Regions from separate parts of the Pseudomonas sp. GW460-LB5 genome, predicted to be linked through region 3. Evidence: riboswitches for the same ligand, from Rfam matches in the RefSeq annotation. Region 3 holds a riboswitch; each other region holds the start of a gene.
What was found. A riboswitch is a leader RNA that binds a small molecule or an ion and turns the genes downstream of it on or off. The one in region 3 is predicted to bind cobalamin.

Region 1 (4,060 bases), on a different contig from region 3:
AAACCTCGGTCCCAGGCCTCGATCATGCTCAGCAATTGGGCACGGGCGTCGCTGTCCAGGTGGTTGCTCGGTTCGTCGAGTATCAGGTAGTCGGCACCGCTGAGCCATGCGCCTGCCAGCGCCACGCGCATAGCCTGGCCGCCGCTCAGGCTGCGTGCGGGCTGGCGCCAGTCAAGGTGACTCAGGCCGTTGCGTTGCAGGTGCATCTGCAGTTGCTCGCGGATATCCCAGCGCTCGCCGACGGTGTCGAAATCCTGGGGGTTGATGCTGCCTTGCTCGATGCGCTCCAACGCCGCTATCACCGACCCCACCTGGGCCAGGTCGGCAAGCGTGGTGCTGCGCTCGATTACCTGCTGATTCAGCAGATGGACAGGCCCAAGGCGCCGGCACTGGCCGCTGCTCGGTGCACGCTGGCCGGCAAGAACCTGCCCTAGCAGGCTCTTGCCCACGCCATTGCGCCCGACCAGGCCGGTACGCCGTTGGTCGAAGGTTTCGTTGAGATCGGTAAACAGTAGCCGGCCATCAGGCAAGGCCAAAGAGACGCTGTCCAGCGTCAGGATCGACGTGTTCGTCATGCACAACTCCACAAATGCCGCGACATCTCCGGAGCAAACCGGAGGCTGAAGACTGGCCGTCGAATGGACGGCGGCATTAATGGCGCATTGGACGAATACCTCGTACTGGGGGAGTGCGTAGCCTAACGGCCCGTTGGGGGCGGGTAAAGTACCGCCCGCCGTGTATGGGTTTCCTGCACTGGCGATGCGCCGCGCGAGCGGCGCCCGATCTTGTCTGGCCCTGGGCTCAGCGCCCCGTCAAGCGCTTGGCCCAGTCGCCTCCGTGGCTCTGTTTGCAGGCCTCTTCGCTGTCAAACCGTACATGCCAGGCCGGGTGATCCAGTTGTATGCCGGCGTGGTCCAACGCCTGACGGGTCAGCGCCAGCATGCGTGCCTTTGCTTCACCCGCCACTGCAGCGACTTTCTCGGCCTCTTGTTCAAACACCCAAGTAATACGCAGGCTGGCCGGAAAGTTCTCAGGGTCCAGGCGATGGGTGAGCCAGGTGAACCCGACGATTTCTGTCTTGGCGGTTTCACAGGCGTCCGTCAGGCACGCTACCAGCTCCCGCTCCAGGCGGGCCATTTCGCGTTTGCCCAGCGCCTTCACAGGTTGGCCTCGTCATCGATCTGCTGGCAGAAGCGCAGGCGGTTGCCGAACGGGTCGCACACCTGCATCTGCAGGCCCCAGTCCAGGCGCTCGGCTTCGGGCCGGGCGTAACCGTACTGTTTGCCTTGCAGTTCATGCTCCAGCGCCCGCAGGTCGTCGAGGCGGGCAAACACTGTAGAGCCGGGGCAGGCATCGCCATGGTGCTCGGTAAGGTGCAGGATCAGGCCATCGCGGTGAATCTGCATGTACAACGGCAGGTTCGGGCTGAAGCGGTGCTCCCAGTCCAGGCTGAAACCGAGGAAATCCATGTAGAACTCCCTGGCCTTGTCGACCGAGAAGATGCGCAGTACCGGGATGGCGGGGGCGAGGAGCATGGGGCGTCCTTGACAGTGGGCAAAGTCGCCACTGTACCGCAGTGCCGCCAAGAGTTGTCGGCAAGCCCCGCAGCAATGGTTGACCACCCGCCAGCCACTGCGTAGCCTTGCCACTTCGAGGTTCTTCGGCCAGGCCGAAGCTAAGACGGGAACGCGGTACAAGCCGCGGCTGCCCCCGCAACTGTAAGCACTGACAACGGATCGACACAGCCACTGCGCCAATGCGCGGGAAGGCGTCATCCCGCCAGCCCGCCGTTCAACTGAACGGGGAGCTGGAACGGTGCAAGCCAGGAGACCTGCCTCGCAACGTTTTCGACTTTCAACCGGGCGGGGTGATCCGGTGGCGAACAAGCCCGGCCGGCCTGGTCCGCGGCTGTCGTCCTGCATGCCCGCGCCATTCTGCCAAGGGCAATGCGACATGAAAACACTGGCCAAGCTCCCCGTTACCATCGTCACCGGCTTCCTCGGCTCGGGCAAGACCACCTTGCTGCGCCACATGCTCGACAACGCCCAGGGCCGTCGCATTGCGGTCATCGTCAACGAATTCGGCGAACTGGGTATCGACGGCGAAATCCTCAAGCAGTGCAGCATCGGCTGCACCGAAGAAGAAGCCAGCGGCCGCGTCTATGAACTGGCCAACGGCTGCCTGTGCTGCACCGTGCAGGAAGAGTTCTTCCCGGTCATGCGCGAGCTGGTGGCACGCCGTGGCGACCTGGACCACATCCTGATCGAAACCAGTGGCCTGGCCCTGCCCAAACCGCTGGTGCAAGCCTTCCAGTGGCCGGAAATCCGCAACGCCTGCACCGTCGACGCGGTCATCACCGTGGTCGATAGCCCGGCCGTGGCTGCCGGCACTTTCGCCGCCTACCCGGACCAGGTCGATGCCCAGCGCAAGCTCGACCCTAACCTGGACCACGAATCGCCGCTGCACGAACTGTTCGCCGATCAGCTGGCTAGCGCCGACCTGGTGGTATTGAACAAGGCCGACCTGATCGACGCCGAAGGCCTGGCCAAGGTGCGCGCCGAAGTGGCCGAAGAACTGCCGCCGGCAGTCAAGGTGGTAGAGGCCAGCAGTGGCAAGCTGCCGCTGGAGGTGCTGCTGGGTGTGGGCGCCGAGTCCGAGGCGCACATCGATGGCCGCCGTACCCACCACGATTCGCACCACGATGGCGACGATCATGACGACCACGACCACGACGCCTTCGACTCCATTTCCATCGACCTGCCGGAGGCTGACGAAAGCCTGTTGCTCGACGCCTTGACCCAGCTGGTGGTGGAGTTCGGCATCCTGCGCGCCAAAGGCTTCGCTGCCATCCCGGGCAAACCGATGCGCCTGCTGGTGCAAGGCGTGGGGACCCGTTTCGACAAACACTTCGACCGCGCCTGGCGTGCCGACGAGCCGCGCATCACCCGCCTGGTGTTGATCGGCCAGGAACTCGACGCTGCCCAGCTGGAAGCGCGCCTGCGCCAGGCCTTGGGCGCCTGACCCGTGCACCTGCTGCGGACCCAGCCCGGCGGCTTCGTGCCGGACGACAGTATTGCCGACCTTGGCCAGACACCCGCCGAACTGGTGATTCTCTGCAGCGGCGATTCGCACCTGGCGTTGCTCGCCGATACGGCCGAGCAACTGCCTGAGGATTTCCCCAGCCTGCGCCTGGCCAACCCGATGCAGGTGCAGAACCACGCTTCGGTCGACCTGTATGTCGACCAGGTGCTGCGCCACGCCAAGGTCATCCTGGTGTCGCTGCACGGCGGCGTCGGTTACTGGCGCTATGGCGTCGAGCAACTGGTCGAGCTGGCTGCCCGGGGCGTGCAACTGATTCTGGTACCAGGCGATGATCGCCCTGACCCGGAGCTGACCCGCTTGGGCACCGTCACGGGCGACCAGGCCGAGCGCCTCTGGCACTACTTGCGCCAGGGTGGCAAGGCCAATGCCATCAACCTTTACAACTGCCTGGCCAACCAGTGGCTGGGCCGCGATTATGCCTGGGACGAGCCGCAGCCCTTGCCGCGCACCGCTGTGTATCACCCGGCCAAGGGCAGTGTGGCACTGGAAGACTGGTACCCGCACTGGCACCCGGATTGCCCGGTGGCGCCGCTGCTGTTCTACCGCTCCCATTTGCAGGCGGCCAACACCGCGTTCATCGACGTGTTCTGCCAGCGCCTGCAAGCCGCTGGCTTGAACCCGTTGCCGATTGCCGTGGCCAGCCTAAAGGAAAGCGCCTGCCTGGACCAGGTCGAAGCCTGGCTGGACGAAGTCGGTGCCGAAGTGCTGGTCAATACCACCGGTTTTGCCCTGTCCAGCCCCGAACGGCCCAACCTGCGCCCGTTCCGCCGTGACATTCCGGTGCTGCAGGCCATCTGCGCGCAGGACAACCAGCCCGGCTGGGAAGCCAGCGAACAGGGGCTGGGTGCACGCGACCTGGCCATGCACATCGCCTTGCCCGAACTGGACGGGCGCATCATTACCCGCCCGGTCAGTTTCAAGGACATGGCCTGGCGCAGCGAGCGCAGCCAGTCCGACG
Region 2 (4,060 bases), on a different contig from region 3:
CGTGCATTCGCAGCAGGCGGTCAAGCACGGGGCCAGCCGCGAGGAAATTGCCGAAGCCCTCGGCGTCGCCGTGGCGATGAACGCCGGTGCTGCGCTGGTGTACTCGGCGCGAGCCATGGATGCGGTGGGCAAGGCCAACGGCTAGGCACAAACGGCGTCGTCGCCCTTGCGCGACGGCGCCGCGCCCCACAGACTTGGCGGCCCAGCCCTTGCAGGAGCCCGCATGATCCACGTTCGCCCTATGACAGCCGAAGACTTCGAGCGCTTCTGGCCCACCTTCCAGGCCATTGTCCAGGCCCGTGAAACCTACGCCTTTGACCCCGAGCTGAGCATCGATCAGGCCCGCCAGCTGTGGCTGGAGCTGCCATTGCACACGCTGCTGGCCGAAGAAGATGGCGAGCTGCTGGGTTCTTATTATCTTAAGGCCAATGCCGCCGGGCCTGGCGCGCACGTGGGCAATTGCGGCTATATGGTGTGCGAACAGGCACGCGGCCGAGGTGTGGCACGCCTGATGTGCGAGCACTCGCAGAAGCTGGCGCGCCAGGAGGGCTTTCTGGCCCTGCAGTTCAACTCGGTAGTGGCCAGCAATGAAGTTGCGGTGGCACTGTGGCACAGGCTGGGATTTGAAACGGTCGGCCGCTTGCCCAAGGCTTACCGCCATGCCCGCCTTGGGCTGGTGGACTGCCTGGTGATGTACAAGTGGCTGGCAGAGGAGCCGGTGGTGGAGAAACCACCGCTGCTGATCGGGCGCAAGAACATCGAGGCACGGGTGTCGCGGCGTCGCGGGCGCTGACCTCTCTTGCAGGTTCGGCCCCTTCGCGGGCTTGCCCGCTCCCACAAGTACTGCGCAGCATCTAAAGGCTGTGCGGTCCTTGTGGGAGCGGGTTCACCCGCGAAGAGGCCGGGCCTGCTAAACGCTCAGCTTCAGAACGCCAAGCCCACCTTTACACCAAACTCGTCACGCTTGAGCTTGGTGTTGTCTGCCACTGGCGAATCTTCGTCCAGCTTGTATTCGGTGCGGGTGTAGTACACCCCGGCCTGCACCGGCAAAGCGCCCTGCTGGTTCATCAGCAACGTCACTTCGGCGTACGGGTTGGTGCGGTCTTTGAGGTCGACCGTGTCGCTGCCAAAGTCGTCCACTTTCAGCCGCGCACGGCCGTCCAGGGTGTGGCGCGCGCCCACTTCCACCCGCAGGGTCGAGGCGTCGAACTGGTGGTTGTAGCCCAGCGCCGCCTTGGCAAAGGGCGACTTCACGGTGAGCTTGGTATCAAGGTCGTTGATTTCCGGCTCGAAGCGCGACCAGCTGTAGCCGCCGCCCACGGTCACATCGACGAAGTTGCGAGCGTCCAGCGCCGCACGCCAGCCAAGGTCCAGGTCAGCCTGGGCTTCCTTGAGCTTGTTGTCGTTCTTCTTGCCGTATTTGGCTTCGGCGCCGATTTGGTAGATGAAACCGGATTCGGCTGTCAGCTTGTTGCCGAAGGTGGCGAACACACCGCCCTGGCCCATGTGTTCCTTGTCGCTTTCACTGCCACCTTCGAACTTGAACTTGTCGTAGGCGCCCTGCAGACCGATGGTGAACAGCGGGTCGGTGCTGGGTGCGGCGGTGGCGGCCAGCGGTGCGGCGATCAAGGCGAGCAGGCAGGTGTGGCGCAACAGATGACGAGCAGGCATGCGTAAAGTCTCCATGACTTGGTAACGAAAGACGAACGTGCGGTTCGAGACAAACGCCACACGAAAAGTTCGAAAAAAAATCAGTAAAAACACGCAACCCTGTGTTTTATCGGCGTATTCATGGCACGCCAACATTTGACGCCTTAGCCTTTCAGTGGTCAGATGCGCGCCAGTTTCAGGTGCCCTTCGCCGCCGCGCGCAGGGTGAAACGGGAAGCCGGTGCGTCATGTTACCCATGACAAGTCCGGCGCTGCCCCCGCAACGGTAAGCGAGTGAACCCTTCGAGATACCACTGTGCACGTGCATGGGAAGGTGAAGGTTTCATGCCCCTCGCAAGCCCGGAGACCGGCCTGGAGCTTCACTTGGCAACCCGCGGTGGGCGGGCGCAGGCCGGAATCCGTGCGCGCGCCTGCCTGCATGGTTCGCCTTTGCGTGTTTTCCACCGGGATCCATTCATTCCTGCAGCAGTGGAACGACATGTCCCGTATGTTCAAGCTTCACCCCCTGGCGGCCTGCCTGGCCGTCGCCCTCCCGGCCCTGGCCGATGGCCATGACCAGCAGCCCTTGGCCTTGCCTTCCACGGCCATCACCGACACCCTCGACAGCCGCACCCTCGACCTGGCCACGCCGACCCAGGCAGGCTCGCGCCTCGGCCTCAGTGCCCTGGAAACACCGGCCAGCACCAGCAGCATCAGCGCCGAGCAGATTCAGCAGCGCAACAACCTCACCGTGCAGGATGCGGTGACGCGGTCGCCGGGCATCACCTTCGTCGGCTCCCCCGGCGACGGCGGCACAGGCCTGTCCGCCCGCGGCTTTGCCGGTCACAGTTCGGTGATGACCCTGTTCGACGGCGCAGGCCTGTACACCGGTGCCGGCACCCAGACGTTCCCGGTCGACCCGTGGATGGTCGAGCGTATCGATGTCATTCGCGGCCCGGCTTCGGTTCTGCATGGCGAAGGCGCCACCGGCGCGGTGATCAACGTGATCCCGAAAAAACCGTTTGCCGGCGAGGTGCGCAACCACCTGCGCCTGGGCTACGGCTCGTGGGACCGCCAGCAGCTCGGCCTGGACAGCGGCGGCAGCCTCAGCGAGCGCCTTAGCTATCGCCTGACCCTTAACCAGCAGGCCGGCAACGGCTGGGTCGACCGCACCACATCGCGCAGCCTGGCCCTGAGTGCCGCGCTGCGTTTCGATGCCAGTGACGACCTCAGTTTCACCCTTGCCCACGACCGTGGTGATGCAGAGCCTGCCAACTACTACGGCACCCCGCTGATCGACGGCCACTACCGCAGCAGCCTGCGCAAGAAAAACTACAACGTGCAGAACGACGTGCAGCACTACGTCGATGAGTGGACCCGGCTGACCACGGACTGGACGCTGAACGACCACGTCAGCGCCAGCAACCAGCTGTACTACATCAAAAGCCGCCGCCACTGGCGCAATGCCGAAGACTACAGCTGGGACGCCGAGCGCCAGCAATTGCAGCGCGGCAGCTACCTGGAGATCAAGCACAACCAGGAACAGTTCGGCGACCGCCAGACCTTCACCTTTGACCACAGGCTGTTCAGCCTGGCCAGCAAGACCGTGGTCGGCGCGGAATACAACAAGGTCCGCTTCAACGTCGACAGCAATGCGCCCTACAACGATGTGGGCGGTGACTACATCGACCCATGGCAGCCAGAACCGGGCGGGTTCCACAGCGCCTCGCCGCTGCGCCCGCAAACCTTGTCCAGCACCCACACCTTCGCTCTGTTCGTCGAGAACCGCTTGCAACTGAGCGACCGGCTGTCGCTGGTCACTGGGGTGCGCCGCGACCAGAACCACATCGACCGCACCAACCTGACCAACGACAGCCGCAGCGACCGCAGCCTGCAAGGTGGTAACTGGCGCGCCGGGCTGGTGTTCGCAGTCACCGATGACTTGGCGCTGTACGGGCAGTACTCCACCAGCCAGGAGGGGGTCAACAACCTCATCAGCCTCAGCCCCACCCAGATGCACTATGACCTGACCGAGGCGAAACAGACCGAGGTTGGCCTCAAGCAGCGCTTCTGGGACGGCCGTGGCGAATGGACGCTGGCCGCCTACCACATCGTCAAAAAGAAGCTGCTGGTGGACGACCCGATCACCCACGAGAAACAACAGGCTGGGCAGCAGACGTCAGATGGCCTTGAGGCAACCCTGGAACTGGCACTGGCGCATCAGTGGCAGGTGTCGGCCAATGCGTCGCTGGTACGCGCCAGGTATGACGATTTCGACGAGATGGTCGGCGGTGTAGCGCAGGACCGTGCCGGCAACCGGCCGGCCAACGTGCCACGGCGTACCGCCAACCTGTGGCTGAGCAAAGGCTTCGGCCAGCAGGTAGAGGCCGGCATGGGTGTGCGCTACGTGG
Region 3 (4,060 bases):
GCCGCGCTGGCCGCCGTGGCGGTGACCCCGGGGATGATCTGGTAATCGATGCCCAGCGCCTGCAGGTGGCGGATCTGTTCACCGATGGCGCCGTACAGGCTGGGGTCGCCGCTGTGTACACGGGCCACGTCCTGGCCTTGTTCGTGCGCGCTGCGCATGGCGGCGATGATCTGTTCCAGGTGCAGCTCGGCACTGTTGATCACGATCTGGGCCTTGTGGCCTTCGAGCACGGCAGCAGGTACCAGTGAGCCGGCATAGATGATCACTGGGCACTGGCGAATCAGCCGTTGGCCTTTGACCGTGATCAGTTCAGGGTCGCCGGGGCCGGCACCGATGAAGTACACCGTCATGGAAAGTCCTTGCAGGAAAGAGGAGCGAAATGTTCAGCAGGCCAGGGCGAGGGTCGCCGGGCCCAGTACCTGGCGGGTCAGCAGTAACCCGGCGGTGCAGCCGGGCCGCTGGCTGGCCAACGCCAGTGCCGCGCTCTCGGCCACGCCCCAGCAGCCGCTGTGGGCATGGGCTGTGGCAGAGCGGTGGCTGAGCAGCGGCTCAAAGGCTTGCAGTTGTGCGCTATGGTACAGCACCAAGGGCAAGCCAAGGCGTTCGGCCAGTTGCTGCAAGCCGGGTTCGTCGGCCTTGAGGCTGATGCTGGCAATGCCGCGCAGGTCGGCGAGCACCAGGCCCTGGCTAGCCAAGGCTTGGTGCAGCAGGGTTTGCAATGTATCCACCGGGCAACCTCGGCGGCAGCCGAAGCCGGCGTAGAAGGCCGGCATCAGGCCTGGCTGGAACGGCGGAACAGCCATGCACTGAGCAGGCCCAAGGCCACCCAGAATGCAGCGTTGGTCAGCCAGGAGGCCATCTTGAACTGAGTCTCCAGTGCTGCGGGGGCCAGGCTTTCATGCACGTCGGGCTGTGGCGCGCCGATCACATGGGGGATTATCAACAACACGGCGCCCAGCGCCTTCAACAGCCAGTGCCGGGCGAACACCAGCAAGGCCAGGCCAAGGGCGGTGGCGCTGGCCGTGCCAATCCACCAGGCCTGGCGTTGCCCCAGGTCGGCGGCAGCGGTGCCGGGCAGTTCCGGTGGCAGCCCCAACGTTGGCGCCAGACAGAACACGGCGAAACCGGCCAGGCCCCACAGCACACCGGTGCCGGCACGCTGCGGTTCGCGCAGGCTGTAGAGGGCGGCGAGGATCAGGGCGAAGCCGACCGCAACCACCAGGTTGCCACCGGTGGTGGACAGCACCCGCTGCCAGCCGTCTTCCGGCGACCAGGCGTCGGCGCTGTGCTCATGGGCGGCCACTTCGCCGCCATGTTCGTGGTGTGCGGCCGGGGCCGAGGATTCGTAGGTTTCCGCCTCAAGAATCAGCGGGGCGACCCAGAAGCTTTGCAGCAGGGTCAGCAGCAGGGCCGCAAGCAGCCCGCTGAAGCCCGCGGTACGGGCAATGCGCGTGATCATCAGGCGTACTCAGTGGCAGGGGAAGGCGGCGCTGTGGCGGGTGTCGTGAGCGGCGTTGTGCACGGCCTCGATGTGCGAGAAACCGGCGAAGTACACCAGGCCCAGGCCCAGCAGGCTTGCGCCAACGGCAATGACGATGCGCTGGCTGAGGGTGACGGGGGTGGCAAGGCTGTGTGGCTTGGCGCTGGTGACGGGCATGACGCGTTCCTCTGCTTTTTGTGGGCAACGGGCAAGCGCGGCATCCCTGATGCGTGGCCGCCCAGGGGAATGCAACAGCGCCCGCCCACCGCGGGGTGTTCATGAACGCCAGGCCGGTCTCCGGGCTTGCGAGGAGGAGCAGGGCTCCTGAAAAGCGTCACCTTCCCATGCCGGACTACAAGGCACAGTGGCACAGACGCTTCACTCGCTTACCGTTGCGGGGGCAGCACCGGGCTTGTCCGGCCCTGATGGAGGGCCTGCGACGCACCGGTTTCCCGTTTCACCCCCTGGGGGGCACCTGAACGTGAGGCATAAGGAGAGCATGGGGCGGGGTTTGCGTCAATTGCCATGTGTGCGAGTGACTGCCGTGCTCAGGGTGAAAGTTTGCCCAATCATTGTGGGCGCGGGCTCGCCCGCGAACACCGGCAAAGCCGGTGCCATCCACCGCATCTGCCTGATTCGCGGGCTTGCCCGCTCCCACTGAGGTCCGCGCTAAACCCAAAGGATGTTTTCAGAAGTCATACGCCAGCTTGGTGTACCAGTACCCGCCACCTGGATGAAACGGCGGGTTGCCGTAGGCCGCCTGGTTGCCGTTGGCGTTGTACACGCCGTTCTTGTCGGGCCGTACATTGAAGATGTTGGTGCCGCCCAGGCTGACGGTCAAGCTGTCGAACAGCAGGTACGACAGGTCCAGGTCGGTAATCCACTTGGCGCCGAAGGTGCGGTCCTGGGCCTGATTCTGCTGCCAGGTTTCGACCTTGCCGTAGCGGGTGGTCTGCAAGGTGCCGGTGAAGCTACCCAGCAACCACTGACTGCCCAGTACCCATTTGGTTTTCGGGGAGGCCGCCACCAGGTCACCTTCGCGGCCATGGCCGACCACCTCGATACCGGCTGCCGCCAGCGCTGCGGGCGTGCCCCGGCTGCCGCGCACAGTGGTCTTGTTCCAGTTGAAGCCCAAGGTCCAGCGCACATCGCCCCAGGCACCGAATTCGCTGGTGTGGTCACCTACCAGGTCGAGGCCGCGGGTACGGGTGTCGAAGGCATTGGTGTAGTAGTTGATCCAGGTGGTGCGTGCCAGGCCCAGTGCTTGGAGCATATCGCCAATAGCACCGGCACCGTTCTGCCGGTCGTAGAGGTTTTCGGTCAACAGGATGCGGTCGTCGATGTCGATCAGGTAGGTGTCCAGGGTGACACTGGTACGGCGCGCCGGTTGCCAGGTCAGGCCCAGGCCGGCGTTGCGCGATTTCTCCGGGTCGAGCTTGTCGCCGCCGAATGCCAGCGCCGCGGCACTGCCAGGCGCCACGGTGCGGCGCAAGGCCGGCACCACATTGCCGTCAGCGTCCAGCGCGGTGCGGTTGTCGCTGACCGTATAGCCGCTCTGGGTCAGCGACGGGGCACGGAAACCGCTGCCCAAAGTGCCGCGGATTGCCACGGTTTCGCTCAGTTCATAGCGTGAATTGAGCTTGAAGCTGGCGGTGTTGCCCGAGTTGTCGTCGTAGTGCTCGACGCGCGCGGCGGTGCCCAGGTACCAGCGCGGGGTCAGGTCCAGGCCGAGGTCGATGTAGGCGGCATAGTTGTTGCGCTTCACATCGGCCTCGTCTTCCGGGCGGATGGTCAGCGCAGCCTGGGCGCCCACGGCGGTCTGGCCGGTGGCCAGCGCGTAGAGCGGGTTGGGGCGCCCGTCGGCCAGGGTGGCCGGGTAAGTGTAGGGCCCGACGCCGTAGGCGACGGGGTCGCCGGCGAAGGTCTGGAACCGCTCCCAACGGTGTTCCAGGCCCGCCGAGACGCGGGTTGGTACGGCCAGGCCAAACACGCGATCAAAAGCGCGGGTGATGTCCAGGTTGTTTACCCACTGGTCGAACTGCAAAGTCGCCAGGTCATCGAACGAGGTTGGCGAGGCCGGGCCGTAGGTAGGGTTGATGGTGAGGTCGCTGGACTGCTGGTTCTTGTTGCGCCCGTACGTGGTGGACAGGTCCCAGTCCCAGGCGCCGGCGGCACCCCGGGTGCCGAGCAGCCACTGGTAGTCGGTGTCTTTGATGTTGTTGAGCGGGAAGTACCCGTCGGGGAACAACTCGGGGATCGAGGCGTTGCTGTTGGGCAGTCGATAGTTGTTGAAGGCTTCGAGCTTGCGCTCGGCATAGGTGGCGAACGAATACAGTTTCAGGTCGTCGCTGATGGGCAGTTCGGCGTTGTAACCGAGGTTGAAGGCGCGCAGGTCGGGGTCGCCGTTCTTCACAGCGCGGTGGTCCCAGGCGGCCTGGCGGTCGTCCTCGAAGTAGGCCCGGTAACCAGGGTCGGCTTTGTCGATCCAGTTGGCGGTGCCGCGCTTGCGTGCCTCCCCCGACAGGTGCAGGAAACCGCCGTCACCCAGGCCGAAACCCTGGTCGCCAGCCAGCTTGATGG

Region 1: another riboswitch for cobalamin. It lies ahead of cobW (cobalamin biosynthesis protein CobW); the one in region 3 lies ahead of AC07XM_RS11130 (CbtB domain-containing protein).
Region 2: another riboswitch for cobalamin. It lies ahead of AC07XM_RS21955 (TonB-dependent receptor); the one in region 3 lies ahead of AC07XM_RS11130 (CbtB domain-containing protein).

The regions. Positions count from the first base shown of each region.
Region 1 is NZ_JBWKXT010000003.1:92,907-96,966, reverse strand. Features, by position in the region: gene AC07XM_RS04100 (ATP-binding cassette domain-containing protein) at 1-575, opposite strand, end outside; gene AC07XM_RS04095 (hypothetical protein) at 802-1,161, opposite strand; gene AC07XM_RS04090 (glyoxalase superfamily protein) at 1,158-1,535, opposite strand; cobalamin riboswitch at 1,637-1,853, shown strand; gene cobW (cobalamin biosynthesis protein CobW) at 1,954-3,021, shown strand; gene cobN (cobaltochelatase subunit CobN) at 3,025-4,060, shown strand, end outside.
Region 2 is NZ_JBWKXT010000041.1:41,783-45,842, forward strand. Features, by position in the region: gene AC07XM_RS21940 (carboxymuconolactone decarboxylase family protein) at 1-145, shown strand, start outside; gene AC07XM_RS21945 (GNAT family N-acetyltransferase) at 224-793, shown strand; gene AC07XM_RS21950 (outer membrane beta-barrel protein) at 925-1,671, opposite strand; cobalamin riboswitch at 1,832-2,039, shown strand; gene AC07XM_RS21955 (TonB-dependent receptor) at 2,149-4,060, shown strand, end outside.
Region 3 is NZ_JBWKXT010000014.1:37,940-41,999, reverse strand. Features, by position in the region: gene cobM (precorrin-4 C(11)-methyltransferase) at 1-350, opposite strand, end outside; gene AC07XM_RS11140 (cobalamin biosynthesis protein) at 384-773, opposite strand; gene AC07XM_RS11135 (CbtA family protein) at 773-1,459, opposite strand; gene AC07XM_RS11130 (CbtB domain-containing protein) at 1,469-1,657, opposite strand; cobalamin riboswitch at 1,752-1,974, opposite strand; gene AC07XM_RS11125 (TonB-dependent receptor plug domain-containing protein) at 2,169-4,060, opposite strand, start outside.